Regions from separate parts of the Candidatus Allofournierella merdavium genome, predicted to be linked through region 3. Evidence: predicted binding sites of a transcription regulator. Region 3 holds the regulator's gene; each other region holds the start of a gene.
The links. Region 3 encodes NrdR, which represses ribonucleotide reductase genes. Its sites were predicted from a motif close to CACNANATNTNGTG; they were not measured.
Positions count from the first base shown of each region.

Region 1: the regulator NrdR is predicted to act here: its motif matches at 1,902-1,915, upstream of nrdJ (ribonucleoside-triphosphate reductase, adenosylcobalamin-dependent).
Region 2: the regulator NrdR is predicted to act here: its motif matches at 1,700-1,713, upstream of ACH2A7_RS07105 (anaerobic ribonucleoside triphosphate reductase).

Region 1 is NZ_CALWND010000001.1:31,443-37,203, reverse strand. It holds gene ACH2A7_RS00165 (hypothetical protein) at 92-316, opposite strand; gene trxB (thioredoxin-disulfide reductase) at 318-1,247, opposite strand; gene ACH2A7_RS00155 (thioredoxin family protein) at 1,258-1,581, opposite strand; gene nrdJ (ribonucleoside-triphosphate reductase, adenosylcobalamin-dependent) at 1,949-4,294, shown strand; gene ACH2A7_RS00145 (BlaI/MecI/CopY family transcriptional regulator) at 4,498-4,869, shown strand; gene ACH2A7_RS00140 (sensor histidine kinase) at 5,110-5,761, opposite strand, start outside.
Region 2 is NZ_CALWND010000007.1:54,650-60,410, forward strand. It holds gene ACH2A7_RS07095 (lipopolysaccharide biosynthesis protein) at 1-937, opposite strand, end outside; gene ACH2A7_RS07100 (M48 family metallopeptidase) at 963-1,517, opposite strand; gene ACH2A7_RS07105 (anaerobic ribonucleoside triphosphate reductase) at 1,831-4,116, shown strand; gene nrdD (anaerobic ribonucleoside-triphosphate reductase) at 4,241-4,387, shown strand; gene nrdG (anaerobic ribonucleoside-triphosphate reductase activating protein) at 4,387-4,905, shown strand; gene ACH2A7_RS07120 (response regulator transcription factor) at 5,121-5,761, shown strand, end outside.
Region 3 is NZ_CALWND010000002.1:84,790-90,550, reverse strand. It holds gene ACH2A7_RS01815 (spore germination protein) at 1-1,204, opposite strand, end outside; gene ACH2A7_RS01810 (DUF421 domain-containing protein) at 1,276-1,953, shown strand; gene ACH2A7_RS01805 (DUF4363 family protein) at 1,988-2,356, shown strand; gene nrdR (transcriptional regulator NrdR) at 2,336-2,812, opposite strand; gene ACH2A7_RS01795 (SdpI family protein) at 2,910-3,959, opposite strand; gene ACH2A7_RS01790 (autorepressor SdpR family transcription factor) at 3,943-4,227, opposite strand; gene ACH2A7_RS01785 (aminotransferase class I/II-fold pyridoxal phosphate-dependent enzyme) at 4,350-5,627, opposite strand.

The DNA of each region.
Region 1 (5,761 bases), on a different contig from region 3:
CAAACACCGGCAGCGGGCGGTCGTAGAACACGACCGCCCGCTGCCGGTGTCTGTTGGCGGCAGGAGGGATGCCGCCAGGAGGGAAACCCGTTTATTTGATGCGCTGCTTTTTGCAGCGCTCATCGCAGTCCATACCCAGCATGCCGGAGAGCAGCCAGCCCGCAATGCCCATGTACGCCATGGTGACAAAGGGACTGGTTGTGATCAGGCAGCCCCCGGTGGAACAGCCCACCAGGCAGTAGTATGCAAGGCCCGCCAGCGCGCCCGCCAGGGCAAACAGCGCCGGGCGCATCCATTTTTTCAACGCTTCTTCCATCTCAGTCACCTCCGGCCAGATATTCCTCCGCCATCTGCACGGCCACGGCTCCGTCCGCCACCGCCGTCACCACCTGGCGCAGGGGTTTGGTGCGCACGTCTCCCACGGCAAAAACGCCGGGCAGGCTGGTCTTCGTCGTCTCATCCGCCAGGATATACCCGCCGTCGTCCAGCGCCAGCTGCCCTTTCACCAGTTCGGTGGCGGGCTTTCTGCCGATGCTGACGAACAGGCCGTCGCAGGAAAGTTCGGTGGTTTCCCCTGTGCGCACATCCCGCAGCCGCACGCCGGTCAGCTTGTCCCCGTGCAGCAGCCCGTCAACGGCGCTGTTCCAGCGAAATTCCACGTTCTGCGCGCGCATCAGCGGGTCGTGGTATACCTTTGTGGCGCGCAGCGTGTCCCTGCGGTGGATGAGGATGACCTTCTTCGCCACGCGGCTCAACAGCAGCGCGTCCTCGGCGGCGGAGTTGCCGCCGCCCACCACGGCGACGGTCTTGCCCTTGTAAAACATCCCGTCGCAGGCGGCGCAGTAGGCCACGCCCCGCCCCACCAGGGCCGCCTCATCCGCAAGGCCCAGTTCCCGGGGATTGGCGCCGGTGGCCAGCACAACGACCCGGGCGCGGAATATGCCCTCGCTGGTCGTGAGTTCTTTCGGCGCGGCGGAGAGGTCCAGCCGCTCCACCTCGGCGTACACGGTTTTTGCGCCGAAGCGCTCGGCCTGCCGCTGCATCTTTTCCGCCAGGTCGAATCCGTTGACGCCGTCCTCAAAGCCGGGGTAGTTGTCGATCTCCTGGGTCAGCGCCATCTGGCCGCCCGCCGAGAGCTTTTCCAGCACCAGCGTGTCCAGCCCGGCCCGCACGGCGTAAAGGGCGGTAGTGTATCCCGCCGGCCCGCCGCCCACCACGATCATATCGTAAACATGCGTCTCGCTCATTTCAATCTCCTCACTGGCCCAGGGTCTCACGGATGAATTTGTCGATCGCCGCCTTGGAGGCCGGCGCCACGACGGAACCAAGGGCCTTGCCGCCGCGGTAGAGCACCAGGGTGGGGATCACCTCGATGCCCTCCGCGCTGGCCAGCGCGCCCTCTTCGTCGATGTTCACCTTCGCCGCCACCAGACGGCCGGCGTATTCCTCCGCGATCTGCTCGTATGCCGGGCCGATCCGGCGGCAGTAGCCGCACCAGGGCGCCCAGAAGTCCACCAGCACCGGCAGGTCCCCGCCGCGCAGTTGCCCGAATTCTTCCTTATTTATATTTACAGCCGCCATAGTAGGATCAGCTCCTTTCCGTTCTTTCAAAGTTAGTATATCCAAAACGCCGCCGCCTTTCGGTGACCACGTCACCCAAAGATCGAGAAATTTCCGGGTGAGGTGACAAAAACGCCGACTGAAAGTCCTTTCAGTGGGATGTATCACCTGCTATACTGAAAAAGTAAACAAGGTGACCGGCAAAGCCGGCGCGCAGGGTGCTGCCGGGCTATCCTCGCGTTGGTTTGGCCGGGCCTTGCCCGGCGAACGGGCCCGCACGAAAAAGGCGTTCCGTCGTGCGGAAAAGCAAACAATATATTGACTTTTTGCCGCGATAGCAATACTATATATAGTGTGTCGCGCAAATATTTCTTGGGAGGAGATCGCAATGAACGTACGCAAGCGCAGCGGCAAGGTCGTGCCCTTTGACGCTGAATTTATACGCCGTGCCATCACCCTGGCCGCCGCCGCGGCAGGGGAACACGACCCGGAAGGGGTGGATCGGGTCACCGAGGCGGTGGAGGCCAAACTGGCGGCCACCGGCCAGGAGATCGTGGACATCGAGCGCATCCAGGACGCGGTGGAGGAGACGCTGTTCGAGCAGCAGTTCTACCGCACCGCCAAGACCTATATCCTCTACCGCGTGCAAAAGGAGAAGGAGCGCGCAAGCGGCGAGTGGCAGGAGGGCATCCTGACCCGGGAGTTCCTCAGCCCCTACAAGCACGCCCCCAACCCCATGGAGCAGCTGGGCGCCTTCGTTTATACCCGCACCTATTCCCGTTACCTGCCCCAGCAGGGCCGGCGGGAATTCTGGTGGGAGACGGTGCGCCGCGCGGTGGAATACAACACTTCGCTGGCGGCCACCTCCCGGGAAGAGGCGGAAAAACTCTATGACAACATCTACAACCTGCGGCAGTTTTTGTCCGGCCGCACCCTGTGGGTGGGCGGCACGCCGGTGGCGGAAAAGTACCCCATGGCCAACTACAACTGCGCCTTCACCGTCATCAACGATTTTGTGGCCTACCACGACCTGTTCTACCTGCTGATGGTGGGCAGCGGCGTGGGGGTGCGGGTGCTGAAATCCGACGCCGACCAGCTGCCGCCGGTGCGCACCGACCTGGAGATCCTGCACAAGTCCTACGACCCGGTGCCGGCAAATGAACGGCTGGAATACACCAACCTTACCTTCCAGCGTGAGACCGCCACCCTCGCCATCGGCGACTCCAAGGAGGGCTGGGCCCAGGCGCTCACCCGGTATTTTGAACTCATCACCAACCGGGAGTACGAGGGCGTTACCACCCTGGTGGTGAACTACGATTCCATCCGGCCGAAGGGCGAGCGGCTCAAGACCTTCGGCGGCACCGCCAGCGGTTCTGGTTCCATGATGACCATGCTGGACAAGATTCACAAGGTGGTCACGGCCGCCGGCGCCCGGGATGGCGCGGCGAGCACCCAGCTGCGGCCCATCGACCTTCTGGACATTGCCAACATCATCGGCGAGAACGTGGTCTCGGGCGGCGTGCGCCGCACCTCCGAGATCGGCCTGGTGGACGCGGACGACGAGACCTGCATCCAGGCCAAGTCCAACCTTTACCGCCAGGTGAACGGGCATTGGGAGATCGACAAGAGCATCGCCCACCGGCAGATGAGCAACAACTCCATCTTCTACCGCAAAAAGCCCACTCGGGAAAAGCTGCACTGGCATTTGCAGCAGATGCGCTATTCCGGCGAGCCGGGCTGGATCAACGAGGAGGCGGGCCTCAAGCGCCGGCCAAATTTCTGCGGCTGCAACCCCTGCGGCGAGATTTTGCTGGATTCCAACGGCCTGTGCAACCTGACCACCGTGAACGTGATGGCCTTTGTGCAGCCGGACGGCAGCCTGGACCGGGCGGGCCTGCTGGAGGCACAGCGTCTGTCCGCCCGGGCGGGCTACCGCATGACCTGCCGGGAACTGGAGATGTACCGGTGGGACCGGGTGCAGAAGCGGGACCGTCTGCTGGGCTGCTCCCTCACCGGCTGGCAGGACATGGTCAACGCCACCGGCATTGACCGGGCCGAACAGGCGGAACTGCTGGATGCCCTGCGCGCCGAGGCCCGCAAAGCCGCCGATGAAATGGCCGACCAGCTGGGCGGCAACCGCCCGCTGCTGGTGACCACCCTGAAGCCGGAGGGCACCCTGTCGCTGCTGCCCACCGTGTCCAGCGGCGTGCACTATTCCCACTCGCCCTACTACATCCGCCGGGTGCGCATCACCGCCACCGACCCCCTGTGCCGCGTCTGCGAGGAGTTGGGCTATCCGGTGCTGCCCGAGGTGGGCCAGGATCCGGAAGACCCCACCACCAAGGTGCTGGAGTTCCCGGTCAAGGCGCCTGCCGGCCGTGTGAAGGGTGATGTGACCGCCATCGAGCAGCTGGAGAACTACAAGATGTTCATGGAGCACTATGTGGACCACAACTGCTCCATCACGGTGCATGTGCGGGACAACGAGTGGGACGACGTGGAGCAGTGGGTCTGGGATCACTGGGATGATGTGGTGGCCCTCTCCTTCCTGAGCTACGACGACAGCTTCTACGAACTGCTGCCCTATGAGGAGATCGAACAGGCGGAGTACGAGCGCCGCAAGGCGGAGATGCGCCCCTTCAACCCGGCGCTGCTCTGCCGCTACGAGCACGAGGAGACGGAACTGGACATCGGCGCCTCCGACTGCGTGAACGGCGTGTGCCCCATCCGCTGAGTTTTTGCAAAGATGAACGAAGCCCCGGCAGGCGGCTGGCCATATTCTTGGCGAGTTGCCCGCCGGGGCTTTCATCGTGCCCTGGGGGCGCTGACGAAAATTTCACATTTTTTCCGCGTTTTTCGGAAGAGTTTTACTTGACGCGCGGCGGGGGAAACGATAAACTGATAATAAATTTATAATAATAAAATGGGGGGGATACGATGGGAGAGATCAAGATCTTCGACTCGGAACTTCTGTTGATGGAATATCTGTGGGAGCACGGGTCCTGCCTGGCGGCGGACCTGGCCGACGCGTTTCTCAAGAAGTACAACTGGAAGAAAAGCACTACCTACATTGTTCTCAAGCGGCTGGAGGGCAAGGGAGCCATCTCCCGGGAGTATCCCAAGTACATCGTAACGCCCCTTGTCACACGGCAGCAGGTGCAAAGCGCCGAGACCACCACTCTGGTGGACAAGATGTTCGGCGGCAGCTTCGCCAGCCTTTTCGCGAATTTTTTGAACTCCGACCAGTTGTCGGACAACACGCTGGATGAACTGCAAGCCATGATCGACGAAAAACGCAAGGAGAAGTAAAGAGTGGAGCGCTGAATCGACCATGAACCGGCTCCTTGCGGTACGGAACACGGATCGTATTTTCTGCTCTCTGAAACGGCCGGGGCGCCCTTGTCAAAAGGGCGCCCCGGTTTTTCTATGGGCCGCGGCGCAAGGGCAGCAGCGGCGCCGCTGTGGCGAACGGGGGGTGCGCCCGGCAAAGGGGAGAGAGACGCAAAAAGGCCCCGCCGGCGCGAGACCGGCGGGGGAGGAGAGGAGCGTTCAGCGTCCGGCGGGCAGTTCCAGACAGAAGGCGGCCCCGCCGCCGGGGGCGTCCTCCACCCACAGCCTTCCGCTGTGGAGCGCGGCCAGTTCGGCGGCCACCGTCAGGCCCAGGCCGTAGTGCCGGGCCCCGTCCTCGGCTTCATGGCCGCGGGCAAAGCGCCGGAAAATGCGCTGCTTGTCCCTGTCCGGCACACCGGGGCCGTGGTCGGTCACCCAAAAACGCACCCGGCGCCCCTTTTCCGTGAGTCGAAGTTCCACCGCGCTGCCCGCAGGGGCAAAGCGCAGGGCGTTGTCCAGCAGGATGGTGAGCAGCTGGCGCAGCCGGTAGCCGTCGGCCTGTACAGGCGGCGGAGCTTCGCGCGGCAGGCACACCCGCAGCTCCCGGCCCTTTTCCCGGGCAAGCGGCTCCATGCCCTCGGCAAAATCCAGCAGGAAGGTGTCCGGCTCCAGCCGTTCCGGCCGCAGCCGGGCGCGGGCGCTGGCCCCGGCGGAGAGCAACAGCAGTTCGTCCACCAGCGCGCCCATCCGCTGCGCCTCGCCGTCGATCACCGAGAGATAGGTCTGGGCCTGATCCGGGCGATGCAGGGCGGCGCCGGCGTTGGCCCGGATCACCGCCAGGGGGGTGCGCAACTCGTGGCTGGCAGCGCTC
Region 2 (5,761 bases), on a different contig from region 3:
GCAGGATGATGCCGGAGCAGCAGCAGAACAGCAGGCTCTGGTACAGCCCGAACACCCGGCTGAAAAACCGCTGGCGGCCCTCCTTCTCGGTCACGGCGGAGAGCTGCCACGCCTCGTAGAAGATGGTGCCCAGCACCGACAGGATGGTGGGCAGAAAATAGCCCACCCCCAGCAGGCCGGTCCAGTACTCGCCGGTCTGGTCCTTGTAGCCGCCGCACATGGCCTGCACAAAGAACAGATCGCTGGCATTGATGACCCAGAAGCTGATCTGGGCGGGCACCATGGGCAGGGCGTAGGCCAGCATCTGCCGCCACAGCGCCGCCGAGAAGTACCGCGCCCGCAGATACCGCCCCAGCCCCGCGATGGAGAACACGAACAGGGCGCTCAGGGCGTCGGAACAGATGATGGCCAGCACATAGCCCTTGGCCCCCATGTGAAACCCGGACAAAAACAGGATGGTGAACCCCAGGTTGGTGGCGCTGCAGAGCACGCCGTCCACCGCCACCAGCCGGTTCAGCTGGCGGCTGCGCACGAACTGGGTGCACCAGGTGCGCAGGCAGCTCACCAGCACATGAATATAAAGGAAGGGCGCGTACTCCGCGAACAGCGGGATGAACCGCAGCAGCGGGTAGCAGCACAGCATGAGCACAAAGCCGGTGAGGATGGTCACCAGGCCGTCGGTGAACACCGCGCCCTTTTTGACCTTTTCGTCCAGCCCGAAGCGGATGATGGCGTAGCTCACCCCCATGCTCACCAGGGGGATGAGCAGCGAGCCGATGTTCTGCACCAGCTTGGTGATGCCCACCTCCTCCACCTGGCCCATGGCAAAGGTGATGTAGGGCTGCAGCACGATGCTCAGCAGTTTGGCGGAGAAGTTGCTGACGGCGAACAGCAGGGTGTTGTTCGCCAGGCGTTTGTATTTGGCGTCCAAGGGCATCTTCCTTTCCGTGGATGGCGCGCCGTCAGCGCGCGTTTCGCAAAAGGGCCCGGCGGGCCTTGTAGTCCGGCAGGATGCTGCCCACCAGCGCCCAGAAACCGGCCTGGTGGTCCGGGTGCACAAAGTGGCAGTACTCGTGCACCACCACATACTCCACCGCCGCGGCGGGCTGCAGCGCCAGTCGCGCCGCCAGGGTGATCTGCCGCTTGCCGGGGTGGCAGCTGCCCCAGCGGGTGCGCATGTCCCGCACCTTCAGTGTGGGCTTTTCGCCCCCCAATACCTCCCGGAAGAGGGGAAACACCCGGTCGCTCACCTCTGTGTAAAGGGCGAGGCAGGCGGCGGGGTCCGGCGCGGGGATGGCCGCGCGCTCCGCCGCGGCCCGGGCGGCTCTGTCCTGGGCCCGGCGCACCCACTCTGCGTGGGCGGCCACAAAGGCGTCCACCGCCGCAAGGCTGGCCCGCGCCGGGGCGCTCACCCGCACGCTGCCGTCCGGCCCAAGGCGCAGGTTCAGGTTCTTCACCCGCTTGCGGGTGAGGGTGTATTCCACGCCGCCGGCGCTTCGAAGGCTTTCACCGGGCACCCCGAAACGCCCCCTTTCTTTTCGCAGGGTTTTGGGTATAATAGGATACTGCGCGCTTTGCGCGGCGCGCTCACATGAACCATTGTATCATGTTTTCGGCGGCTTTTGAACGGCGAAAGCAAAACTCACAAAAAAATCACCGAAACCTTGGCGTTAATTTTGCGCCCACTCATATTGACAGCCACTATATGTAGATGTCATAATGGTCATTGTACGGTTCCAACCCCAAAATACAGAGAATCACCGGGCGGCGTTCAGTCACGCAGATCGTGGCAAAAACCAGCGCGAAGCCGGATAAAAAGGAGTGTTTGCCATGATTAAAAGTGTGATCAAGCGGGACGGTCGCGTGGTGTTGTTCGACGAGGGCAAGATCGCGGCCGCCGTGCTCAAGGCCCTGGAGGCCGCCGGCGAGGGGGACGCGAGGGAGGCGGCCCGGGTGGCCAACAAGGTGGCCCGCCACCTGGAGGTGGACTGCGGCGAGGAATCCCCCTCCATCGAGCAGATCCAGGACGCGGTGGAGACCGGCCTGATGGAGTGCGGCCACGACGAGGCGGCCAAGAAGTACATTCTGTACCGGGCCAACCGCACCCGCATCCGCGAGGCCAACACCAGCCTGATGAAGACCATCGACGAGATCACCAACGTGGACGCCCGCATCAGCGACATGAAGCGGGACAACGCCAACATCGACGGCAACACCGCCATGGGCAGCATGCTGCAGATCGGCACCGCCGGCGCCAAGGCCTACAACGCGGCCTACCTGCTCACCCCCGAGCAGGCCAAGGCCCACAGTGAGGGCGACATCCACATCCACGATTTCGACTTCTACTCCCTCACCACCACCTGCACCCAGATCGACATCCTGCGGCTGTTCCACGGGGGCTTTTCCACCGGCCACGGCTTTCTGCGCGAGCCGGCCAGCATCGGCAGCTACGCGGCGCTGGCGGCCATCGCCATCCAGTCCAACCAGAACGACCAGCACGGCGGCCAGAGCATCCCGAACTTCGACTACGGCATGGCCGAGGGCATCCGCAAGAGTTTTGCCAAGCTTTACACCCAAAAGCTGGCGGAGGCCGCCGAGGACCTGCTGGACTCGCAGGACGAGAGCGCCCTGGCCAAGGCCGCGGTGAACAAGGCCTCCGACGCGCTGGGGATGCCCCCCCGCATGGAGGTGAAGGCCGACGAGTTCGACCGGCTGGTGGCCGAGGCCCTGGCCGACGCCAGCGCCCTCACGGATGAGCAGGCGGCCCATGTGGCGGCCACCGCCCGCCGCCGGGCCTACCGGCAGACCGACCGGGACACCTATCAGGCCATGGAGGGCTTTGTGCACAACCTGAACACCATGCACTCCCGCGCCGGCGCCCAGACCCCCTTCAGCAGCATCAACTACGGCACCGACACCTCCCCCGAGGGCCGCATGGCCATCCGCAACATCCTGCTGGCGGAGGACGCGGGCCTGGGCCACGGCGAGACGCCCATCTTCCCCATCCACATCTTCAAGGTCAAGGAGGGGGTCAACTACAACGAGGGCGACCCCAACTACGACCTGTTCAAGCTGAGCATGAAGGTCAGCGCCAAGCGGCTGTTCCCCAACTATGTGTTCCTGGACGCCCCCTTCAACCTCCAGTATTATAGGCCCGGCCATCCCGAGACCGAGGTGGCCACCATGGGCTGCCGCACCCGGGTGATGGGCAACGTCTACGACCCCGACCGCCAGATCAGCTACAGCCGGGGCAACCTGTCCTTCACCTCCATCAACCTGCCGCGGCTGGCCATCCTGGCCGACCACGACGAGGCGGCCTTCTACAAAAAGCTGGACACCATGCTGGAACTGGTGGCAAAGCAGCTGCTGGACCGCTACGAGATCCAGGCGGCCAAGCGGGTGTACAACTTCCCCTTCCTGATGGGCCAGGGCGTCTGGCTGGACAGCGACAACCTGGGCCCCGCCGACGAGGTGCGGGAGGTGCTGAAGCACGGCACCCTCTCCATCGGCTTCATCGGCCTGGCCGAGACCCTCACCGCCCTCTACGGCCACCACCACGGCGAGAGCGAGGCGATGCAGAAGAAGGGCCTGGAGATCGTGCAGTACATGCGGGACTTCTGCGATAAGAAGAGCGCCGAGATGAAGATGAACTTCACTCTGCTGGCCACCCCGGCGGAGGGCCTCTCCGGCCGCTTCACCCGCATGGACCAAAAGCGGTTCGGCACCATCCCCGGCGTCACCGACCGGGAGTACTACACCAACAGCTTCCACATCCCGGTGTGGTACAACATTTCCGCCTACGACAAGATCCAGAAGGAGGCGCCCTATCACGCCCTCACCAACGCCGGCCACATCAGCTATGTGGAGCTGGACGGCGACACCGCCAACAACCTGGAGGCCTTCGAGAGCGTGGTGCGCTGCATGCACGACGCGGGGGTGGGCTACGGCAGCATCAACCACCCCGTCGACCGCGACCCCGTCTGCGGCTATGTGGGGGTGATCGGGGACGTCTGCCCCCGGTGCGGCCGCCGCAGCGGCGAGGCCCTGAGCCCCGAAAAGCTGGACGAACTGCGCAAGAAGTACCCCGGCGTGCCCACCTTCTGCGGGTGCGAATGAACCCTGTCCGCCGCGGGAGGCCGGCGGTGTTGCCGGTGCAACACAAAGCCGCCCGCCGAACGTGCTACAATAACTCGAACGATTTTTGAAAAAGACCCCCCGGGGGTCCAAGGAGGAAACAACTATGGCTGCTATGCAGAAACAATCCGTCGTGGGCAAGGACGTCCCCTTTGAGCGCATCCGCCGCATCACCGGCTACCTGGTGGGCACCATGGACAAGTGGAACGACGCCAAGAAGGCGGAAGAGCACGACCGGGTGAAGCACCTGTAATGCTGAGAGTTGCAGGCTGTGTGGCCGACAGCATCGTGGACGGCCCGGGGCTGCGGTTCACCGTGTTCTTTCAGGGCTGCCCCCACCACTGCCCGGGCTGCCACAACCCCGACACCTGGCCCTTTGAGGGCGGGCAGGCGTACACCCCCGAAGAGCTGGTGGCGCTGGCGAAAAAAAGCCCTTTGTGCAAAGGGGTCACCCTCTCCGGCGGCGAGCCCTTCGCCCAGGCGGGGCAGGAGATGCTGGAGTTCGTGGGGCTTTGCCGCGCCGCGGGCTTTGAGGTGGCCGCCTACACCGGCTACACCTTTGAGCAGCTGCTGGCGGGCAGCGAGGCCCAGCGGGCGCTGCTGGCGGCGCTGGACACGTTGATCGACGGCCCCTTTGTGCGGGAGGAGTGCAGTCTGGAACTGCGCTTTCGGGGCAGCCGCAACCAGCGCATCCTGAATGTGCCGGAAAGCCTTGCCGCTGCCGCCCCCGTGTGGGAGACCGGCGAGCGCTGGGTGGGCGCGCACGAATAAAAGGCGATCCGGGCGCGGCGCACTGCCGCGCCCGGTTTTTTTCAAAACCCGTCCGGTATTTACAGTTTCGATACAACTTGTTGTCGACACCGCAGGGAACACTGTGGCATACTGAGAGTGGGCCGGGGCGCCGCCCCGGCCCCTTTCGGCGCGCCGCGGGCGGAACAAGCGCCCCGCGCCGGCTGTTTTGCACAGAAAAAGGAGGAATCACACCCATGGCACACATCCTGATCGTGGAGGACGAGGCGCACATCGCCCAGATGATCGAGGCCACCCTGTCGCTGGGAGGCTACACCAGCGAGATCTGCTCCGACGGAGCCAAGGCGGTGGAGCGCATCCTGGCCGGCGGCTATGACCTGGTGCTGCTGGACGTGATGCTGCCCGGCCTGGACGGCTTCGCCGTGATGGAGCGGGTGGCCAGCCAGGGCACGCCGGTGATCTTTCTGTCCGCCATGCAGCAGGTGGCGGACAAGGTGCGGGGGCTGCACCTGGGGGCGGAGGACTACATCGCCAAGCCCTTTGAGGCGCTGGAACTGCTGGCCCGGGTGGAGGTGGCCCTGCGCCGGCGGGGCAAGGGCCGGGAGGTGCTGGAGTACGGCGACATCCGGCAGGACCTGGGCAGCCACACCGTGACCCTGGCGGGGGAGCCGGTGGCCCTGTCGCCCAAGGAGTTCGAACTGCTGCGGGTGTTTTTGCAGAACCGGGACCTGGCCCTCAGCCGGTCCAAACTGCTGGCGATGGTGTGGGGCTACGAGTTTGAGGGCGAGAGCCGCACGGTGGACATCCACGTCCAGCGGCTGCGCCAGAAACTGCACCTTGCCGACAAGCTGGTCACCCTGCCCCGGGTGGGCTACCG
Region 3 (5,761 bases):
CGTACAGCGAGGGGATCACGAAGATGGAGATGGTGGTCAGCGCCGCGACGATCAGCACCGGCGTGCTCATGATGCCGGCCTTGGTGGCGGCGTCCCCCACGATCAGCGCGGCCACCAGGCTCACCGAATGGCCGATGGGCTTCGGCAGCCGCAGGCCGGCCTCCCGGATGATCTCCAGCAGCACGATCACCAGCATCATCTCCATGAACAGCGGCAGAGGCGTGGCCGTCTCGGCGGCGGCCACCTTGTAGAGCAGCTGTGGCGGGAAGAGTTCCGGCGTGTATTCCGCGATGGAGACGAACAGCCCCGGCAGCAGCACGGATAAAAGGAACGCAGTGTATTTGAGCAGCCGCACGGCGCTGGCAAAGTAAGCCTTGCCGGCATAGTCGTCCAGGCTCTGAAAGTTTTCGTTGAAGAAATAGGGCACGATCATCGCGAAGGGGCTGGCGTTCACCAGCACCACGATCTTGCCCTCGCAGATCTTTGCGGCGGCGGTCACCGGGCGTTCGGTGTATCCTACTTCCTGAAAGAAACTGAAGCTTCCCCGCTGCAGAAAAGGCGCCAGATAGCCGCTGTCAAACAGCACCGGAAGATCCACCGCCTGCAGCTTTTCCACGATGGCGTTTACGAAATCCGGCTTTGCCAGCGCCCGGTCGTACAACACGGCCACCTCGGTAGCCGTGCGCCGGCCAACGGGAAAGATCCGGGTAGTGAGCGTCTCAGTGCGCACCAGCCGGCGCACCAGGCTCACATTGATCCGCACAAGGTCGCAAAAGCCCTCCCGGGAGCCACGGATGTCCCCTTCGCCGGAGGGCTCCTGTACCGAGCGGAACTGCATATTCTGAGTGGAAAGCACTATCGCTTTACAGCAGTTGTCGATGAGCATCACCGTCGTGCCCGCGGTGAGCTGGGTGCGCAGCGCGTCAAAGTCCTCCACCGGCGTGTTCTCCACCGGCAGATCGGTTCGATTCTGGATATAGTCGAACAACTCCTGCCCGTCAGCGGGTTCAAAGCGGCTTTCGTTGAGCATCGAGAGCATCACCACCCACAGCCGTTCCAGGGTGGACAGGCCCTCGAACATACACAGGCAGCAGGGTATGCCGCGCACCTCTACGGGCTTTGCATACAGGTCGGCGGAATTGCCAAACATCTCTTTCAGGCGGGCAACATTCGCTTTCAGCGAACAAGACAGGGGTTTTGGCATCGTGTTTCACCTCGCTGCTTAGTATACCCCGGCCCCGACGCCGCAAAACCACATGCCGGGAGGAGTTTCGTATGTTGGTGCTCATGCTCCGAACCTTGATGATCTACCTTTTGATCGTTGCCGCCATGCGGCTGATGGGAAAGCGCCAGTTGGGCGAACTGCAGCCCTCGGAACTGGTATCCACCATCCTGATCTCCAATCTTGCCTCCATCTCCATCGAATCGCCGGAGGTACCGCTGGCCGCCAGCCTTGCCCCGGTCTGCCTGATCGTGGTGCTGGAACTGCTCTCCTCCGCGCTGTGTTACCTGAGCCCCACGGCGGCCAGGATCCTGTCCGGCACGCCGGTGGCGGTGATCCGCGGCGGAAAGATCGACCAGAAGACCCTGCGGGAACTGCGCTTCAGCGCCAGCGATCTGCTGGAAGCGCTGCGGAGCAAGGACATCTTCGACCCCGCCGAAGTAAACTACGCGCTGGTGGAGACCAACGGTACCCTGAGCGTCAGCCGGATGCAGCAAAAGGATACCCCCACCCGGGAAGACCTGCACATCCCCCCGCCCCAGGCCCGCACCCCCATGGTACCTCTGGTGATCGACGGCCGGCCGCTGACCGACAATCTTGCCTGGTGCGGAAAAAACGAAAAATGGCTGGAAAAGGTGCTGCGGCAGAACAAATGCACCCTGCGGCAGGTGCTTCTGCTGCTGGGGGACGATTCCGGCCAGACTCAGCTGATAAAAAAAGAGAGCCGCTGAGGATTCAGCGGCTCTCCGAAGGGAGGACGAGAGGATGAAACGGGTGCGAGCAGCGTTTGGCCTGCTGGCGCTTCTGGTGGTGTTGATCATTGCCAGCAGCATCCTGGTGCACACCACCAACGACGCATTGCTGCAGGATCTGGACAGGATCGGGCAGCTGAGCGCGGCCGGCAGTTACGAGGAGGCCCTGCGCACCATCGACGAGATGAACGACTATTTTGCCCATCGTGAACACTGGATGGCGCTGTTCATCAAGCGGGATTACCTCAGCGGCATCGCCATGTGTCTGGGCGGCCTTTCGGCCTATGTGGGGCCGGACAACCAGCAGGATCTGCAGAGCGAACTGGGGAAAGCGCGCACCCAGATCCTGATGACCGGCCACTTATTTTTCAGTATGCTTTGAGGAGTGGCTGTTGAGCATATCCTTCAGCTCATCCATGAAGGTGTTCAGATCGCTGAACTGCCGATAGACCGAGGCAAAGCGCACATAGGCCACCTCGTCAATCTTTTTCAGTTCCGCCATGGCCAACTCCCCGATGCGCATGGAGGTGACCTCCCGCTCATAGCTGTTCAGCAAGGTTTGTTCGATGTTGTCCACAGCGGCCTCCAGCGTTTGATAGCTGACCTCCCGCTTTTCGCTGGCCCGCAGCATGCCGCCCAGCAGTTTCTGCCGGTCGAACGCTTCGCGGGAGCGGTCCCGCTTGATGACCATCAAAGGCACCGTCTCCACGATCTCGTAGGTCGTGAAGCGCTTGGAGCAGCTCAGGCACTCACGGCGGCGGCGGATCTTCTCACCGTCCTCGGTGGGACGCGAGTCGATCACCTTGGAGTCGAGTTCGCCGCAATAGGGGCATTTCATGGCTTTTTCCTCCTTGGCTGGGGAATGGGCGGCCGCTGAGCCGCCATCAAAACGCTATACCAACAGTATAACATATTTTTCCATAAAGAAAAGATTTTTATCCTCTGGTTTTGTTCAAAAGTGCTTCGTACAGGGCCTTTGTCTCGCTTTCATCCGCCGCGCTGAGCACCATGGTCTTCCCTTTCACCTGCAGCACAATACAGGCCTCACAGCCGGTGTAAGCGTAGCGGGTGTAATCTCCGAACACATCGTTGCGGAAGGCCCCCATGGAAAGGCGCGGCGAGCCGAAACCGTTTGTACGGCTTCCTGCCGGGACGCCCTCAGCGTACTCCACGCTCTCCACATCGACGTAATCCACCTTGGCGTCAGGCCAGTAACTCGCCTGAATCGTGAGGGCGCTCTGCCCCACGGTATAACGGATGTCGCCGGTGAAGAGAAGCACAAAGGTTCCCACCGCCGCCGCGGCCAGAATGGCCAGTACGGCAGCCGCCACCATACGGTCGGCCTTTGACCTGCGCAGAGTCGCGTTCCAGCTGCCGTTTTGAACCTGCGCGCGGTACAGCCGGTAGGAATAGACACAGGGCGCCACGGCCAAAACCGCGATGACCGCCAGCATTCCCGCGATCATGGCAGTCTCCGGCAGCAGGCAGAACACCAGCAGCACAAGGCCGCCCGCGACCCACATCCTGCCACCCGCGCGGTGGGTGCGGTTCCAGTTCTCTTCGTTGGCCAGCGTCCAGGGCAGACGGATGCCCAGCGTGGGATTGCGCTTCATTTTGGGCATGTAGTTGCCGATGACAAGGAACATCAGCCCCAGGCTGGCGGGCACCAGCCGCTCCCAGCCCAATTTTACGTCCAGCGCCACCGCGCAGGTGCCGGCGCTACAGAACAACGAAACACAGGGCAGCAGCCAATACACCAGTTCCAGAGCCTTTTTGCTCTGCCCGTTTTGTCGGTTGGTGCGGAAGGTGAGCCAGAGGCACAGCCAGTGAGTCGCCAGCATCGCGGCGGGTGTACCAAGGCAGAAAGCCAGCTTTTCCGGGCCATTCCCGCCGGGAAGGCGGTTCCACAGCGCAATGCCGGCCATCGCAGGCAGCAGGATGAGCGCGGAGGATGCCAGCGCCTTGCGTCTATTCAAAAGTTCCATGGTTCCCTTCCCCCTTCAGCATCGTCAACCAGAGCAGGATCTCCTCCAGCACCGAGGCGTTGAGTTCATAGTAAATATACTTGCCGTCCCGCCGATCCCGCACAAGGTCCGCTTCCTTCAGCACCGACAGATGACGGGAGACCGCCGCCGCCGAAACCGGGAACCGCTCGGCGATCTGCCCGGCTGTTCGCGGGCCTGCACGCAGCAGTGTCAGTATTTCACGGCGCGTGGGGTCTGCAAGCGCCCGCAGCGTATCCTGCATCGCCATGAAGTCACCTCATTTAACATTTAACTTTATTGTTAAATGAAATATACCATCATCCGGCATCTTTGTCAACACGCAAGAAAAGGCCGCCCTTTTTTGCGAGGGCGGCCCTTCCGGGACAGGGTTTATTTGGCCAGCAGTTTTTCCAGCGTGGCGATGCGCACGCAGATGCAAAGCAGCGTCGCGGCCTGCTCCAACTCCTCCAGGCTGGGATAGGTGGGGGCGATGCGCAGGTGGTGATCGTGGGGATCAATGCCATAGGGATACGCGGCGCCGGCGGGGGTCAGCACCACGCCCGCCTGCTTGCACAGTTCCACCGTGCGCTTGGCGCAGCCGTCCATCACATAGAGGCTCAGGAAATAACCGCCCTTGGGCTCGGTCCAGTGGGCGATGCCGGGGCAGCTGCCCAGGTCACGGCTGAAGATCTGCTTTACCAGATCAAACTTCGGCGCGATGATGGCCCGATGCTTCGCCATATGCTCCAGCACGCCCTTGCGGTCCTTCAAAAAGCGCACATGGCGCAGCTGGTTCATCTTGTCGTAACTGATGATCATGGAGCTCATGTTCTTCAGGATGTGCTGGATGCTTTTGCGGCTGGAGGCCACGGCCGCAACGCCCGCGCCGGGGAAGGTCATCTTGCTGGTGGAGCAGAACATCAGCGCCCGGTCGGGATGGCCGGCCTTGTCGCACTCCTCCAGGATGGGCAGCACATTGTACACCTCGTCGGTGAGGGTGTGCACACAGTAGGCGTCGTCCCAGAAGATCTTGAAGTCGGGCGCGGCGGTCTGCATGGCAGCCAGCCGGCGCACGGTGTCGTCGCTGTAAGAGTAGCCGTCGGGATTGGAATAAACAGGCACGCACCAGATGCCCTTTACGCTGTCGTCATCCTTCACCAGCTGCTCCACCACATCCATGTCCGGGCCACTCTCCAGCATGGGCACCGGGATCAGCTGGAACCCGAAGTACTCGGTGACTTTGAAATGCCGGTCGTAGCCGGGAGTGGGGCAAAGGAATTTGATGTTGGTGCAGAAGCGCCAGGGCCGCACGGAATCCACGAAGCCCACGCGCCAGCCCAGATCCACCAGATAGTACATGGTGGACAAGGCGGAGTTGCCGCACACCAGCACCTGTTCCGGGCTGGGCACACGCATCAGGTCGGCAAAGAAGCGCCGCGCCTCGGGCATCCCCTCCAGGTAGCCGTAGTTTCGGGCGTCCACACCGTTTTCACCGATGTAACTTTCCAGCTTCATCATGTCGTTGGAGAGATCCAGCTGTTCCGGGCAGGGTTTGCCGCGGGACATATCCAGTTTCAAACCTTTCTGTTTGAACGCGTCGTACTGGCTCTGCTGAGAGCTGAGTTCTGCCTCCAGCGCGGCCCGGTCCATGGAACCGTATTCCTTCATTGCATCCATTCCCCTCTTTCATATATTTCACTCTATGCTGCCGCCGCGCTGTTTGCGCACTGCGCCGCGGCCTTTCCCTTGCCGCACAGCCCAACGGATAAAGTGTACTCCGATATTATAGTACAATTTTCGGC